DNA from 3 places in the Shimwellia blattae DSM 4481 genome. Region 2 is predicted to be linked to each of the others. Evidence: predicted binding sites of a transcription regulator. Region 2 holds the regulator's gene; each other region holds the start of a gene.

Region 1 (4,426 bases), 540 kb from region 2:
GGTGCTGCCTCTTTATCTGTACCGCGCAGCGCGGTGTAGAGGCGCTCCAGCGCCGAGCGCGCCTGTTTCAGGTTCTCTTCGCTGTAGTTGAGCTGGCTGCGGTAGTGGCCGGACATCAGGAAATAGCGGATGGTCTCGGCATCGTAATATTTCAGCACGTCACGCACGGTGAAAAAGTTGCCCAGGGATTTGGACATCTTCTCCCGGTCCACCATCACCATGCCGGAGTGCATCCAGTAGTTGACGTACTCGCCGCCGTGGGCGCAGGTAGACTGGGCGATTTCGTTTTCATGGTGCGGGAACATCAGATCCGAGCCGCCGCCGTGAATATCAAAGTGATTGCCCAGCTGTTTGCAGTTCATGGCGGAGCATTCAATATGCCAGCCCGGGCGCCCTTCTCCCCACGGTGATGTCCAGCTCGGCTCGCCAGGTTTGGACATTTTCCAGAGGACGAAGTCCATCGGGTTGCGCTTAACATCCGCTACCTCTACCCGGGCACCGGCCTGGAGCTGCTCCAGATCCTGGCGGGAGAGGACACCATAGCCCGGATCGGTCGGCACGGAGAACATCACATCGCCATTGTCCGCCACATAGGCGTGGCCACGGGCAATCAGCTGTTCGGTGATCTCAATAATTTCGTGAATATGGTGGGTCGCGCGCGGTTCGCTGTCCGGGGGCAGGATATTCAGCGCGGCGAAATCTTTGTGCATTTCACCGATCATCCGATCCACCAGATCGGTAAAGGCTTCGCCATTCTCACTGGCGCGGCGGATGATTTTGTCGTCAATGTCGGTAATGTTGCGCACATATTTAAGCCGGTAACCGAGGAAGCGCAGATAGCGGGTCACCACATCAAAAGCGACAAAAGTACGTCCGTGGCCGATATGACAGAGATCGTAAACGGTGATACCACACACGTACATGCCAACTTCTCCGGCATGAATGGGTTTAAATTCTTCTTTCTGGCGGCTGAGTGTATTGAAGATTTTTAACATCAGAGTGTTCCGTGTCTGTGTGTGGTCATAAACAAATTTAAGCGAATATCTTAACCCATAAATCTGTTTCCGGGCCATGTTTTGCAAGATGATCAGGGTGGGCAAGATGTGTTATAAAACCAGCTACGCTGGCCTGCCATCGCGGGCCCGGGCAATTGTTAACCCAACAGGATGCAAACATGGTTACTTTTCATACCAACCACGGCGATATCGTCATTAAAACTTTCGATAAAGAAGCGCCGATTACCGTTAAAAACTTCCTGGATTACTGCCGCGAAGGTTTTTACAACAACACCATTTTCCACCGTGTGATCAATGGTTTTATGGTCCAGGGCGGCGGTTTTGAACCGGGAATGAAGCAGAAAGAGACCAAAGACGCTATCCAGAACGAAGCCAACAACGGCCTGAAGAACACCCGCGGTACGCTGGCAATGGCCCGTACCCAGGCACCGCACTCTGCAACTGCCCAGTTCTTTATCAACGTGGTGGATAACGACTTCCTGAACTTCAGCGGTGAAAGCCTCCAGGGCTGGGGCTACTGTGTCTTCGCCGAAGTGGTTGAAGGTATGGATGTGGTCGACAAGATCAAAGCGGTTGCGACTGGCCGCAGCGGCATGCACCAGGATGTGCCTAAAGATGACGTGATCATCGAAAGCGTTACCGTCAGCGAATAAGCTGTGTCCACGCTGTTTATCGCAGATTTACATCTGTGTGAAGAAGAACCGGCGATCACCGCCGGTTTTCTGCGTTTTCTGGCCGGGCGCGCCCGCAACGCCGATGCGCTCTACATTCTGGGGGATCTGTTTGAAGCCTGGATAGGCGACGACAACCTCACCCCACTCCACCAGACCATCGCCCGGGCTATTCACGCCCTGGTCAGTAGCGGTGTGCCCTGCTATTTCATCCACGGCAACCGGGATTTCCTGGTCGGCAGGCGTTTTTCCCGGGAAAGCGGCATGATCCTGCTCCCGGAGGTCCAGCGCCTGAATCTGTATGGCCGGGAGCTGCTTATCATGCACGGCGACACCCTCTGTACCGACGATACCGGCTACCAGGCATTTCGTAAAAAAGTGCATAACCCGTGGATCCAGCGACTGTTTCTTGCCCTGCCACTGGCCCTGCGCCGCCGTATTGCCGCGCGCATGCGCGCCAACAGTCAGGCGGCCAACAGCCAGAAGTCCGTTGGGATTATGGACGTCAACCCCGGGGCCGTAGTGGCCGTGATGGAGCAATACCAGGTGCAGTGGCTGATCCACGGCCATACTCACCGCCCGGCCATCCACACCCTGCAGGCTAACGGCAAACCCGCCTGGCGCGCTGTGCTGGGGGCCTGGCACCAGGAAGGCTCGCTTATCGAGGTCACCCCGCAGAATACCGAGCTGCAGTTTTTCCCTTTTCAGGTTTAGAGCCATCAGGGCTTTTTCCCGCTGATCATCGCCACGCAACCGTTTTCCCTGGCCGTTTTACGTGCTATTCTCATGCTCTCTCAAAACAACGCCCACGTTGTTTTGCTTGCACATCCACAGGAGTTTTAAGACCCATGTCTGCCAACCAGACCCCGGCTCGTATCGCCATTGTGATGGGCTCCAGAAGTGACTGGGCCACCATGCAATTTGCTGCAGAGATTCTCGATCTGCTTGATATTTCCTACCATACGGAAGTGGTTTCCGCCCACCGCACCCCGGATAAGCTGTTCAGCTTCGCCGAACAGGCCCGGGACAACGGTTATCAGGTGATCATTGCCGGCGCTGGCGGTGCGGCCCATCTGCCGGGGATGATTGCGGCAAAAACCCTGGTGCCGGTATTGGGTGTACCGGTACAGAGCGCCGCCCTGAGCGGGGTAGACAGTCTGTACTCCATTGTGCAGATGCCGCGCGGGATCCCGGTAGGCACCCTGGCGATTGGTAAAGCCGGTGCCGCCAATGCCGCCCTGCTGGCAGCCCAGATCCTCGCCACCCACGATAGCGCACTGCTGGCCCGCCTCAGCGCCTGGCGCCAGCAGCAGACCGATGACGTGCTGAACAACCCGGACCCGCGGGAGGGCGCATAATGCAGGTGTGTGTTCTTGGTAACGGCCAGCTTGGCCGGATGCTGCGCCAGGCCGGAGAGCCGCTGGGGATCAGCGTTTACCCGGTTGGCCTGGATGCCGAGCCCGGGGCCGTGCCCTTTAAGCAGAGTGTTATCACCGCCGAGATCGAGCGCTGGCCAGAGACCCCCCTCACCCGGGAGCTGGCGCAACATAACGCCTTCGTTAACCGCGACGTTTTCCCGATAATCGCCGACCGGTTAACCCAGAAACAGCTGTTTGATAAGCTCGGCCTGGCGACCGCCCCCTGGCAGCCGCTTTCCTCCGCCGCACAGTGGCCGGAGATTTTTGCCCGCCTGGGTGAGCTGGCTATTGTGAAACGCCGCACCGGTGGCTATGACGGGCGCGGCCAGTGGCGCCTGGGCCCCGCAGATACCGCACAGTTACCCGCAGACTGCTACGGGGAGTGCATTGTCGAGCAGGGAATTAACTTCTCCGGCGAGGTATCACTGGTGGGTGCCCGTGACCGCAGCGGCCATACGGTCTTCTACCCCCTGACCCACAACCTGCATCAGGACGGGATCCTGCGCGCAAGCGTGGCGTTTCCTCTGGTTGATATTGCCCGGCAGCAGCAGGCTGAATCTATGCTCAGCGCCATCATGCATGAGCTGGACTATGTGGGCGTGATGGCGATGGAGTGCTTTATCACACCCGGCGGGCTGCTGATTAACGAGCTGGCCCCCCGGGTACACAACAGCGGCCACTGGACCCAGAACGGTGCCTCCATCAGCCAGTTTGAGCTGCACCTGCGCGCGATCCTCGGCCTGCCCCTGCCCCCGCCGGTGGTGAAGGGCGTGTCCGTGATGGTTAACCTGATTGGCACCGCCGTGAATTACGACTGGCTCAAACTGCCCCTGGTCAACCTCCACTGGTATGACAAAGAAGTCCGCCCGGGGCGCAAAGTGGGCCACCTGAATCTGAACGACACCGATACCGACCGGTTAAGCGCCACCCTTGAGGCGCTCACGCCGCTGCTGCCGGCGGACTACCACAGCGCCATCCAGTGGGCGCGCCAGAAACTGCAATAATCCTCTGCGGCGGGTTTTCCCGCCGTTTAATCGTTGCATCCTGCCCCCGGCCCCCGGTAAAATTTCCGCTCTTCATTTTCCGGAGCCTGTCGGCTCCGGCACGCCAGGTTTGGCAAGGTCTGTTCATGGTTCAGGATTTATCAGCACGCCCGGACACCCGGGACTATCACCATCTCTTACTGGCGCAAGTACCGCTTATTGATGTGCGCGCCCCTGTAGAGTTCGCCCAGGGCGCCCTGCCGGGTGCCCGTAACCTGCCGCTCATGTCCGACGAGGAGCGGGCCGCCGTGGGGCGCTGCTATAAACAGCAGGGCCAG
Region 2 (4,426 bases):
CTTTTTGGGTGATTCAACCGAAAATTGTTAGCAGACTAAGCTGAAAAACATGCTATTTTTCATTTAATTAACCTGCATAATTTGCGGGCTGCGTTTTTTGCTTATCAGATAGCCACCCAGCGCCAGAGGCACCGTACCGAGCATCACGCTGGTGGTGGTCAGTAGCGGGGTTGCCACCAGCCAGGAGACCAGCATACTGGCGAAGAAGCACAACCCCAGTTGCAGGGTGTTCTGCAATGCCGCCGCCCGGCCTGCGGCCTGCGGGAAGGGCAGCAGCGCTGCCGCTACCGCTATCGGGTAGATGGCGCCATTGGCCATCGCCATAATGCAAAAGGGCACCAGCAGCAGCGTCAGGGTGGCCTGGCCGCTCAGCGCCACGGCAAACACGCCCAGTACACTACAGGTATAAACCCCCAGTAACGCCGGGAGCAGGCGCTGTGGCGGGTGGCGCATCAGCAGCGCTTTGCAACCGTATCCCCCTATTAAAAACGCGATGGTTTGCGGCACGTAGCTCAGGCCGGTTACCGCCGGGCTGTAGCCCATGTCGTGCAGAATAAAAGGTGAGCCGGTCAGCCAGGCAAAAAAGCTGGCTGAACAGGCGGCATAAATCAGTACGTTACCGCGCCAGATGGCACTGGCCAGCAGAGTTGAAAAGCGCACCGGGGCGTCAGAGGCGCTCTTCTGGCCGCTCCGGCCCGGTGCCAGGCCCAGGGCCGGGATCATCAGCAACAGGGTAATGGCCAGTAACAGGGCGAATATTCCCTGCCATGCGAAGTGGTTCAGGATCCAGCTTCCCAGCAGGGGGGCCAGCGCCGGGGAGAGCCCCACCAGCGGCATAATGGTGGCGAAGACCTGGTTGGCTTTCTGGGGGGGATAGCTGTCGGCCACCAGGGCCTGCCAGCTGACGGTGGCTGCGCACACGCCCACGGCCTGAATAAACCGCAGCCCCAGCATCAGCCGGGCATCTTCAACCCACAGCATGCCGAGGCAGCCAAGGGCGAAGATCCCAAGCCCCAGAATCAGCACCGGTTTGCGCCCGAAGTGGTCAGACAGGGGGCCCCACATCAGCTGGGCGATGGCAAAACCGGCAAGAAACACACTCAGACTGGTGCTGATGGCCGCCGCGCTGGTGCCCAGGTATTGCTGCATGGCGGAAAACGCAGGCAGGTACATATCGGTAGCCAGAAAGCCCAGCACGCTCAGGCCGGCCAGCCAGGCCAGAAATCCTTTTGATGGTTGCATAGCACACTCTTCGGTCGAATTATTTTCAGTCGCCCGGAGTGTAAGGAGTGCAACCCGGCTTGTGAAACGCTAATATTTGCCAGCTCCATTCAAAAATTTTCAAGGCAAATTATGTGGTCAGAATACGCGCTGGAAGTGGTGGATGCAGTCGCCCGTAATGGCAGCTTTAGCGCAGCTGCTCAGGAGCTGCACCGGGTGCCTTCGGCCATCAGTTATACGGTCCGGCAACTGGAAGAGTGGCTGGCCGTGCCGCTGTTTATTCGCCGCCACCGGGATGTGGAACTCACCCCTGCGGGGCGCTATTTCCTGCAGGAAGGGCGCGGCGTTATCAAAAAAATGATTGCCACCCGCCAGCAGTGCCAGCAGATAGCCAACGGCTGGCGTGGTCAGCTGGCGATTGCGGTGGATAACATTGTCCGCCCGGCGCGCACCAGCCAGCTGGTGTGTGATTTCTACCGCCACTTTCCTGATGTGGAGCTGCTGGTCTCTCTGGAGGTGTTTAACGGGGTATGGGATGCGCTGGCAGATGGCCGGGTTGAGGCGGCCATTGGCGCGACCCGGGCCATCCCCGTGGGGGGGCGCTATGCCTTCCGGGATATGGGTATGCTGCGCTGGCACTGTGTGGTCGCCAGCCACCACCCGCTGGCCCAGGTCACCACGCGCCTGGGGGACGACACCCTGCGCAACTGGCCTTCACTGGTGCTGGAAGATACCTCCCGCTCCCTGCCCAAACGCACCACCTGGCTGCTGGATAACCAGCGGCGGCTGGTGGCGCCGGACTGGGCCGCCGGGGTGGCCTGTATCAGTGACGGGTTATGTATTGGTATGGTCCCGGAGCATATTGCCGCCCCCCGGGTGAACAGCGGGGAGTGGCGGATACTGACGCTGGAAAATCCCTTCCCGGATGCGGCCTGCTGCCTCACCTGGCAACAACAGGAGTCGTCACCGGCCCTGAGCTGGCTGCTGGAGTATCTGGGGGACAGCGCCACCCTGAATCAGGAGTGGCTGCGGGTGCCGGAAGAACCGGCACCGACGGGGGATTAACGGCGATAATCGAGGAACGGGCCATCGGCCACTGAACGGCGCTCCACCAGACGGGGGTGCACCTCGATGGTTCTGGAGTCTTCGCGCTTATTAATGATGCGATCGAGCAGCATATTAAAGGCCGTCTCCCCCAGGGAATCTTTCGGCTGGTGGACCGTGGTCAGCGCCGGGGTAAAGTAGCGGGAGTGGCGGATATTATCGTACCCGATCACTGAAATATCCTGCGGCACGCGCAGGCCCATTTCATCCGCGGCACAGATAGCCCCCATGGCCATAGCGTCGCCGCCACAGAAAACCGCCGTCGGGCGCTGGGATGAGGCCAGCAACTGCTGCATGGCCCGGTAGCCGGACTCCGGCTCAAAGTCGCCCTGGACAATCCAGTGTTCCGGCAGGGTGATCAGCGCCTCTTCCAGGGCTTTACGGAACCCGGCCAGCCTGCCGGCCCCGGTATTGCGCTCCAGGGGCCCGGGAATAACCCCGATCTCCCGGTGGCCGCGCTCAATCAGATAGCGCCCGGCGATATAACCGCCCTGGAAGGCGTTATCAATCACGGAGTCGGTAAAATCGGCTTTGGCTTCGCCCCAGTCCATGACCACCATCGGAATATGGCGATACTCCTCCAGCATGGCGAGCAGTGACTGGGGATATTCTGAACACATAACCATCAGGCCATCGACCCGTTTCTGAGCCATCATGGACAAATAGGCGCGCTGTTTTTCCTGGTTATTCCAGGCGTTGCCGAGGATCAGCGTATAGCCGCGGGCAAAACAGTTTTTTTCTACCGCTTCAATGATCTCAGCAAAGTAGGGCGCTTCACTGCTGGTGGCCAGCAGACCGATCGATTTCGTGTGATTCACCTTCAGGCTACGGGCGACGGCGCTGGGTGAGTAATGTAGCTCTTTAATGGCTGCCCATACCGCGTTGCGTGTCTCTTCCGCAACAAACCGGGTTTTGTTAATCACATGTGATACGGTTGTGGTGGAAACGTTTGCGCGTTTCGCCACATCTTTAATTGTCGCCATGAAGTATTACTCCGGCCCCTGTCCTGACCCGTTGAAAAGTAGCCGGGTAATCGTTTGCGTTTCCTTAGCGGATGCCGCAACTCTCTGGTTGGGCCGGGCCGGGGAAGTCAACGCAAAAATGCGAAAGGGCGTAAATAGATAGTTCGTCATAAATTAGCGGGGGATTGTGGACGATCCTGGCTAAAAGGGGAAGAGGGAAAATGCAGTTTAGTGAAAAATCAGGTAATATTTTTAACGATTACCGCGATAAATAACTCACCCGTCTCCCCCCGGGGAGCAAAAGGAGCAAGAGATGAGCACAGAGCTGAGATACGCATTAGTGACGACGGTGGTCGCACTGGGGCTGATTGTCGCCGCAGCATTCACCGCTATTCTGCACTAAATTGCGCAACAGGCCGCGGCACACCGGTAACAGGTGCCGCGCTTCCTGGCGGTTTTGCGCAACACCCGCACCGGATTTTTCCTGACTGAGCAATACTCTTTTCCATAAATGCGGCTTTTTCTTCAGGTCATCTGCTGAGATGATGCTGAACAGTTTTTTAACATCTGGGATTTATCACTGTCTATCCGGGGTTTTCACGGCGAGCGTTGCTGTCCGGCAATGGCTGTCTCCCCCTGACCGGAGTTATTCATGAAAATTAATTTTCCACTTCTGGCGCTGGCTATTGGCGCTTTTGGTATCGGCACCACTGAGTTTTCCCCCATGGGGCTGTTACCGGTCATCGCCCAGGGCGTTGGGGTGTCTATCCCTACGGCGGGTATGCTTATCAGCGCTTATGCCATCGGGGTTATGGTGGGTGCACCGCTGATGACACTGCTGCTGGCCCAGCGCGGCAGGCGTAATGCCCTGCTGTTGCTGATGGCTATCTTCACCCTTGGTAATGTGTTGTCGGCGCTGTCGCCCGGCTACGCCACGCTGATGGTGTCCAGAATAATCACCAGCCTGAACCACGGGGCATTCTTTGGTCTGGGGTCTGTGGTGGCGGCAAGCCTGGTGGCAAAAGAGAAGCAGGCCAGTGCGGTTGCCACCATGTTTATGGGGCTGACGATTGCCAATATTGGCGGGGTCCCGGCGGCCACCTGGATGGGGAATGTGATTGGCTGGCGCATGTCGTTTC
Region 3 (4,426 bases), 1.5 Mb from region 2:
GATATCACGTGTCCCGCCCTACTCATCGAGTTCACAACATGTGCATTTTCGTGTACGGGGCTTTCACCCTGTATCGCGCGACTTTCCAGACGCTTCCACTAACACACACGCTGATTCAGACTCTGGGCTGCTCCCCGTTCGCTCGCCGCTACTGGGGGAATCTCGGTTGATTTCTTTTCCTCGGGGTACTTAGATGTTTCAGTTCCCCCGGTTCGCCTCGTTAGCCTATGTATTCAGCTAACGATAGTGTGACGAATCACACTGGGTTTCCCCATTCGGACATCGCCGGGTCAAAGGTTCATATCACCTCGCCGGCGCTTTTCGCAGATTAGCACGTCCTTCATCGCCTCTGACTGCCAGGGCATCCACCGTGTACGCTTAGTCGCTTAACCTCACAACCCGAAGATGTCTTCAGGTGTGATAATTTGAGAGACTCATAAACGCTTACGCGTTTATTGTTTCAATTTTCAGCTTGTTCCAGATTTTTAAAGAGCAAATATCTCAAACATGACTCTTGCAAGTCAGTTTTGAGATATATCGGCACGCAACTTTCACTTACATACCAGCAAGTGGCGTCCCCTAGGGGATTCGAACCCCTGTTACCGCCGTGAAAGGGCGGTGTCCTGGGCCTCTAGACGAAGGGGACACTGTAGTCTCGTTCGCAAGACGCCTTGCTTCTCTACTTTCATCAGACAATCTGTGTGAGCACTAAAAGGTTGTATCTTTAAGGTAAGGAGGTGATCCAACCGCAGGTTCCCCTACGGTTACCTTGTTACGACTTCACCCCAGTCATGAATCACAAAGTGGTAAGCGCCCTCCCGAAGGTTAAGCTACCTACTTCTTTTGCAACCCACTCCCATGGTGTGACGGGCGGTGTGTACAAGGCCCGGGAACGTATTCACCGTGGCATTCTGATCCACGATTACTAGCGATTCCGACTTCATGGAGTCGAGTTGCAGACTCCAATCCGGACTACGACGCACTTTATGAGATCCGCTTGCTCTCGCGAGGTCGCTTCTCTTTGTATGCGCCATTGTAGCACGTGTGTAGCCCTGGTCGTAAGGGCCATGATGACTTGACGTCATCCCCACCTTCCTCCAGTTTATCACTGGCAGTCTCCCCTGAGTTCCCACCCGAAGTGCTGGCAACAGAGGATAGGGGTTGCGCTCGTTGCGGGACTTAACCCAACATTTCACAACACGAGCTGACGACAGCCATGCAGCACCTGTCTCATAGCTCCCGAAGGCACCAAGGCATCTCTGCCAAGTTCTATGGATGTCAAGACCAGGTAAGGTTCTTCGCGTTGCATCGAATTAAACCACATGCTCCACCGCTTGTGCGGGCCCCCGTCAATTCATTTGAGTTTTAACCTTGCGGCCGTACTCCCCAGGCGGTCAACTTAACGCGTTAGCTCCGGAAGCCACGGTTCAAGACCACAACTTCCAAGTTGACATCGTTTACGGCGTGGACTACCAGGGTATCTAATCCTGTTTGCTCCCCACGCTTTCGCACCTGAGCGTCAGTCTTCGTCCAGGGGGCCGCCTTCGCCACCGGTATTCCTCCAGATCTCTACGCATTTCACCGCTACACCTGGAATTCTACCCCCCTCTACGAGACTCAAGCTGACCAGTTTCAAATGCAGTTCCCAGGTTAAGCCCGGGGATTTCACATCTGACTTAATCAACCGCCTGCGTGCGCTTTACGCCCAGTAATTCCGATTAACGCTTGCACCCTCCGTATTACCGCGGCTGCTGGCACGGAGTTAGCCGGTGCTTCTTCTGCGGGTAACGTCAATGACTAAGGTTATTAACCTTAATCCCTTCCTCCCCGCTGAAAGTACTTTACAACCCGAAGGCCTTCTTCATACACGCGGCATGGCTGCATCAGGCTTGCGCCCATTGTGCAATATTCCCCACTGCTGCCTCCCGTAGGAGTCTGGACCGTGTCTCAGTTCCAGTGTGGCTGGTCATCCTCTCAGACCAGCTAGGGATCGTCGCCTAGGTGAGCCGTTACCCCACCTACTAGCTAATCCCATCTGGGCACATCCGATGGTATGAGGCCCGAAGGTCCCCCACTTTGGTCTTGCGACATTATGCGGTATTAGCTACCGTTTCCAGTAGTTATCCCCCTCCATCAGGCAGTTTCCCAGACATTACTCACCCGTCCGCCACTCGTCAGCGAATCAGCAAGCTGATTCCTGTTACCGTTCGACTTGCATGTGTTAAGCCTGCCGCCAGCGTTCAATCTGAGCCATGATCAAACTCTTCAATTCAAAGTTTGATGCTCAAAGAATTAAACTGTTTATTCGTAATGAATTAACTGTTAGTCACTCTTGAGACTTGATAATCATTTTTCGTCTTGCGACGTTAAGATATCAGTGCCTTAGAGTGCCCACACAGATTGTCTGATAAATTGTTAAAGAGCAGTGCGACGCGCTTAGCGCTCTGTCGCGAGGTGGCGTATGTTACGCTTTCCTTTTTCAGAGTCAACCGTTATTTTCAGGCTTTCTCTTCAATCTTCACCGCTGTTTGCCGTGATGTCTGTCACAGCTGCCGTGTCGATGGAGGCGCATTATAGGGAGTTCTGCGCCGCCTGCAACAGAAAGATTGCACAAAAATGACTGACTGCTGCATTCCCCAGCAAAACCCCGCTTTATACCCGTTTATGCACTGTTTTATCCACAGGGATAGCCCGTTTTTATCATTAACGGAGAAACAGAAAAATTCGCGAGCGTTACGCAAACGTTTTCGTTACAATGCGCTCACTGATAAGAATGCCCCTTTCGGGGCGTTAGCTGAGTTTTTATCGGTAAAAACTCAGCTAACGCTCTCTGTAATGTTCAAATCCCGGGGATTTAATACCATGCAACAACGTCGTCCAGTCCGCCGCGCGCTGCTCAGTGTTTCTGACAAAGCCGGTATCGTCGAATTTGCTCAGGCGCTCTCCCAACGCGGCGTTGAGCTGCTCTCCACCGGCGGTACTGCCCGCCTGCTGGCAGATGCTGGCCTGCCTGTTACCGAAGTGTCTGACTACACCGGCTTCCCGGAAATGATGGACGGACGCGTCAAAACCCTGCACCCGAAAGTGCATGGCGGCATTCTCGGCCGCCGTGGCCAGGATGACGACATCATGGCGCAGCACGCTATCTCCCCTATTGATATGGTTGTGGTCAACCTCTACCCCTTCGCCCAGACCGTTGCCCGCCCGGGCTGCTCCCTGGAAGATGCGGTTGAGAATATCGATATCGGCGGGCCTACCATGGTGCGCTCCGCCGCCAAGAACCATAAAGATGTGGCCATTGTGGTCAAGAGCAGTGACTACAACGCCATTATTAAAGAGATGGATGCCAACGACGGTTCCCTGACGCTGGAAACCCGTTTTGATCTCGCCATCAAAGCCTTCGAACATACCGCCGCCTACGACAGCATGATCGCCAACTACTTTGGCCGTATGGTGCCGCCGTACCACGGGGATACCAGCGATGTTTCCGGCTACTTCCCGCGTACCCTGAACCTGAACTTTATTAAGAAGCAGGATATGCGCTACGGCGAGAACAGCCACCAGCAGGCCGCCTTCTATATTGAAGAGCAGGTTCAGGAAGCCTCCGTTGCCACGGCAGAGCAGTTGCAGGGCAAGGCGCTCTCCTACAACAACATTGCCGATACCGATGCGGCGCTGGAATGTGTCAAAGAGTTTGATCAGCCCGCCTGCGTGATAGTCAAACACGCCAACCCGTGCGGTGTGGCGGTAGACGGCTCCATTCTGGACGCCTATAACCGCGCCTGGAAGACCGATCCGACCTCTGCTTTCGGCGGCATTATTGCCTTTAACCGCGAGCTGGATGCCGAAACCGCCCAGGCCATCGTCTCGCGCCAGTTTGTGGAAGTGATTATTGCCCCGTCCGTTAGTGAAGAGGCGCTGAAAATTACCGCCACCAAACAAAACGTGCGCGTGCTGCGCTGTGGTGAATGGCAGCAGCGGGTGCCGGGCCTGGATTTCAAACGGGTGAATGGCGGCCTGCTGGTTCAGGAGCGCGATCTGGGTATGGTCAGCGCAGAGGAGCTGCACGTGGTCACCAAACGCCAGCCTACCGCGCAGGAGCTGCGTGATGCCCTGTTCTGCTGGAAGGTGGCGAAGTTCGTGAAATCTAACGCCATCGTCTACGCCAAAGAGAATATGACCATCGGCATTGGCGCCGGCCAGATGAGCCGGGTCTACTCGGCTAAAATTGCCGGAATCAAAGCCGCGGATGAAGGCCTGGAAGTGAAAGGCTCGGCCATGGCTTCTGACGCCTTCTTCCCGTTCCGTGACGGTATCGACGCGGCCGCAGAAGTGGGCGTGACCTGTGTTATTCAGCCGGGTGGCTCCATTCGTGATGAAGAAGTGATTGCCGCGGCCGACGAGCACGGCATTGCCATGATCTTCA

The links. Region 2 encodes PurR, which represses purine synthesis genes. Its sites were predicted from a motif close to CANGCAAACGTTTGCNTG; they were not measured.
Region 1: a site for PurR is predicted at 2,434-2,451, ahead of purE (5-(carboxyamino)imidazole ribonucleotide mutase). Genes of this name have one in related genera too.
Region 3: a site for PurR is predicted at 2,735-2,752, ahead of purH (bifunctional phosphoribosylaminoimidazolecarboxamide formyltransferase/IMP cyclohydrolase). Genes of this name have one in related genera too.

What each region holds. Positions count from the first base shown of each region.
Region 1 is NC_017910.1:2,892,485-2,896,910, forward strand. It holds gene cysS (cysteine--tRNA ligase) at 1-995, opposite strand, end outside; gene ppiB (peptidylprolyl isomerase B) at 1,175-1,669, shown strand; gene lpxH (UDP-2,3-diacylglucosamine diphosphatase) at 1,673-2,401, shown strand; gene purE (5-(carboxyamino)imidazole ribonucleotide mutase) at 2,536-3,045, shown strand; gene purK (5-(carboxyamino)imidazole ribonucleotide synthase) at 3,042-4,109, shown strand; gene mnmH (tRNA 2-selenouridine(34) synthase MnmH) at 4,235-4,426, shown strand, end outside.
Region 2 is NC_017910.1:2,348,544-2,352,969, reverse strand. It holds gene punC (purine nucleoside transporter PunC) at 64-1,242, opposite strand; gene punR (DNA-binding transcriptional activator PunR) at 1,354-2,286, shown strand; gene purR (HTH-type transcriptional repressor PurR) at 2,283-3,308, opposite strand; gene cydH (cytochrome bd-I oxidase subunit CydH) at 3,601-3,690, shown strand; gene EBL_RS11075 (MFS transporter) at 3,940-4,426, shown strand, end outside.
Region 3 is NC_017910.1:3,831,677-3,836,102, forward strand. It holds rRNA gene EBL_RS17920 (23S ribosomal RNA) at 1-392, opposite strand, end outside; tRNA gene EBL_RS17925 (tRNA-Glu) at 571-646, opposite strand; rRNA gene EBL_RS17930 (16S ribosomal RNA) at 731-2,272, opposite strand; gene purH (bifunctional phosphoribosylaminoimidazolecarboxamide formyltransferase/IMP cyclohydrolase) at 2,863-4,426, shown strand, end outside.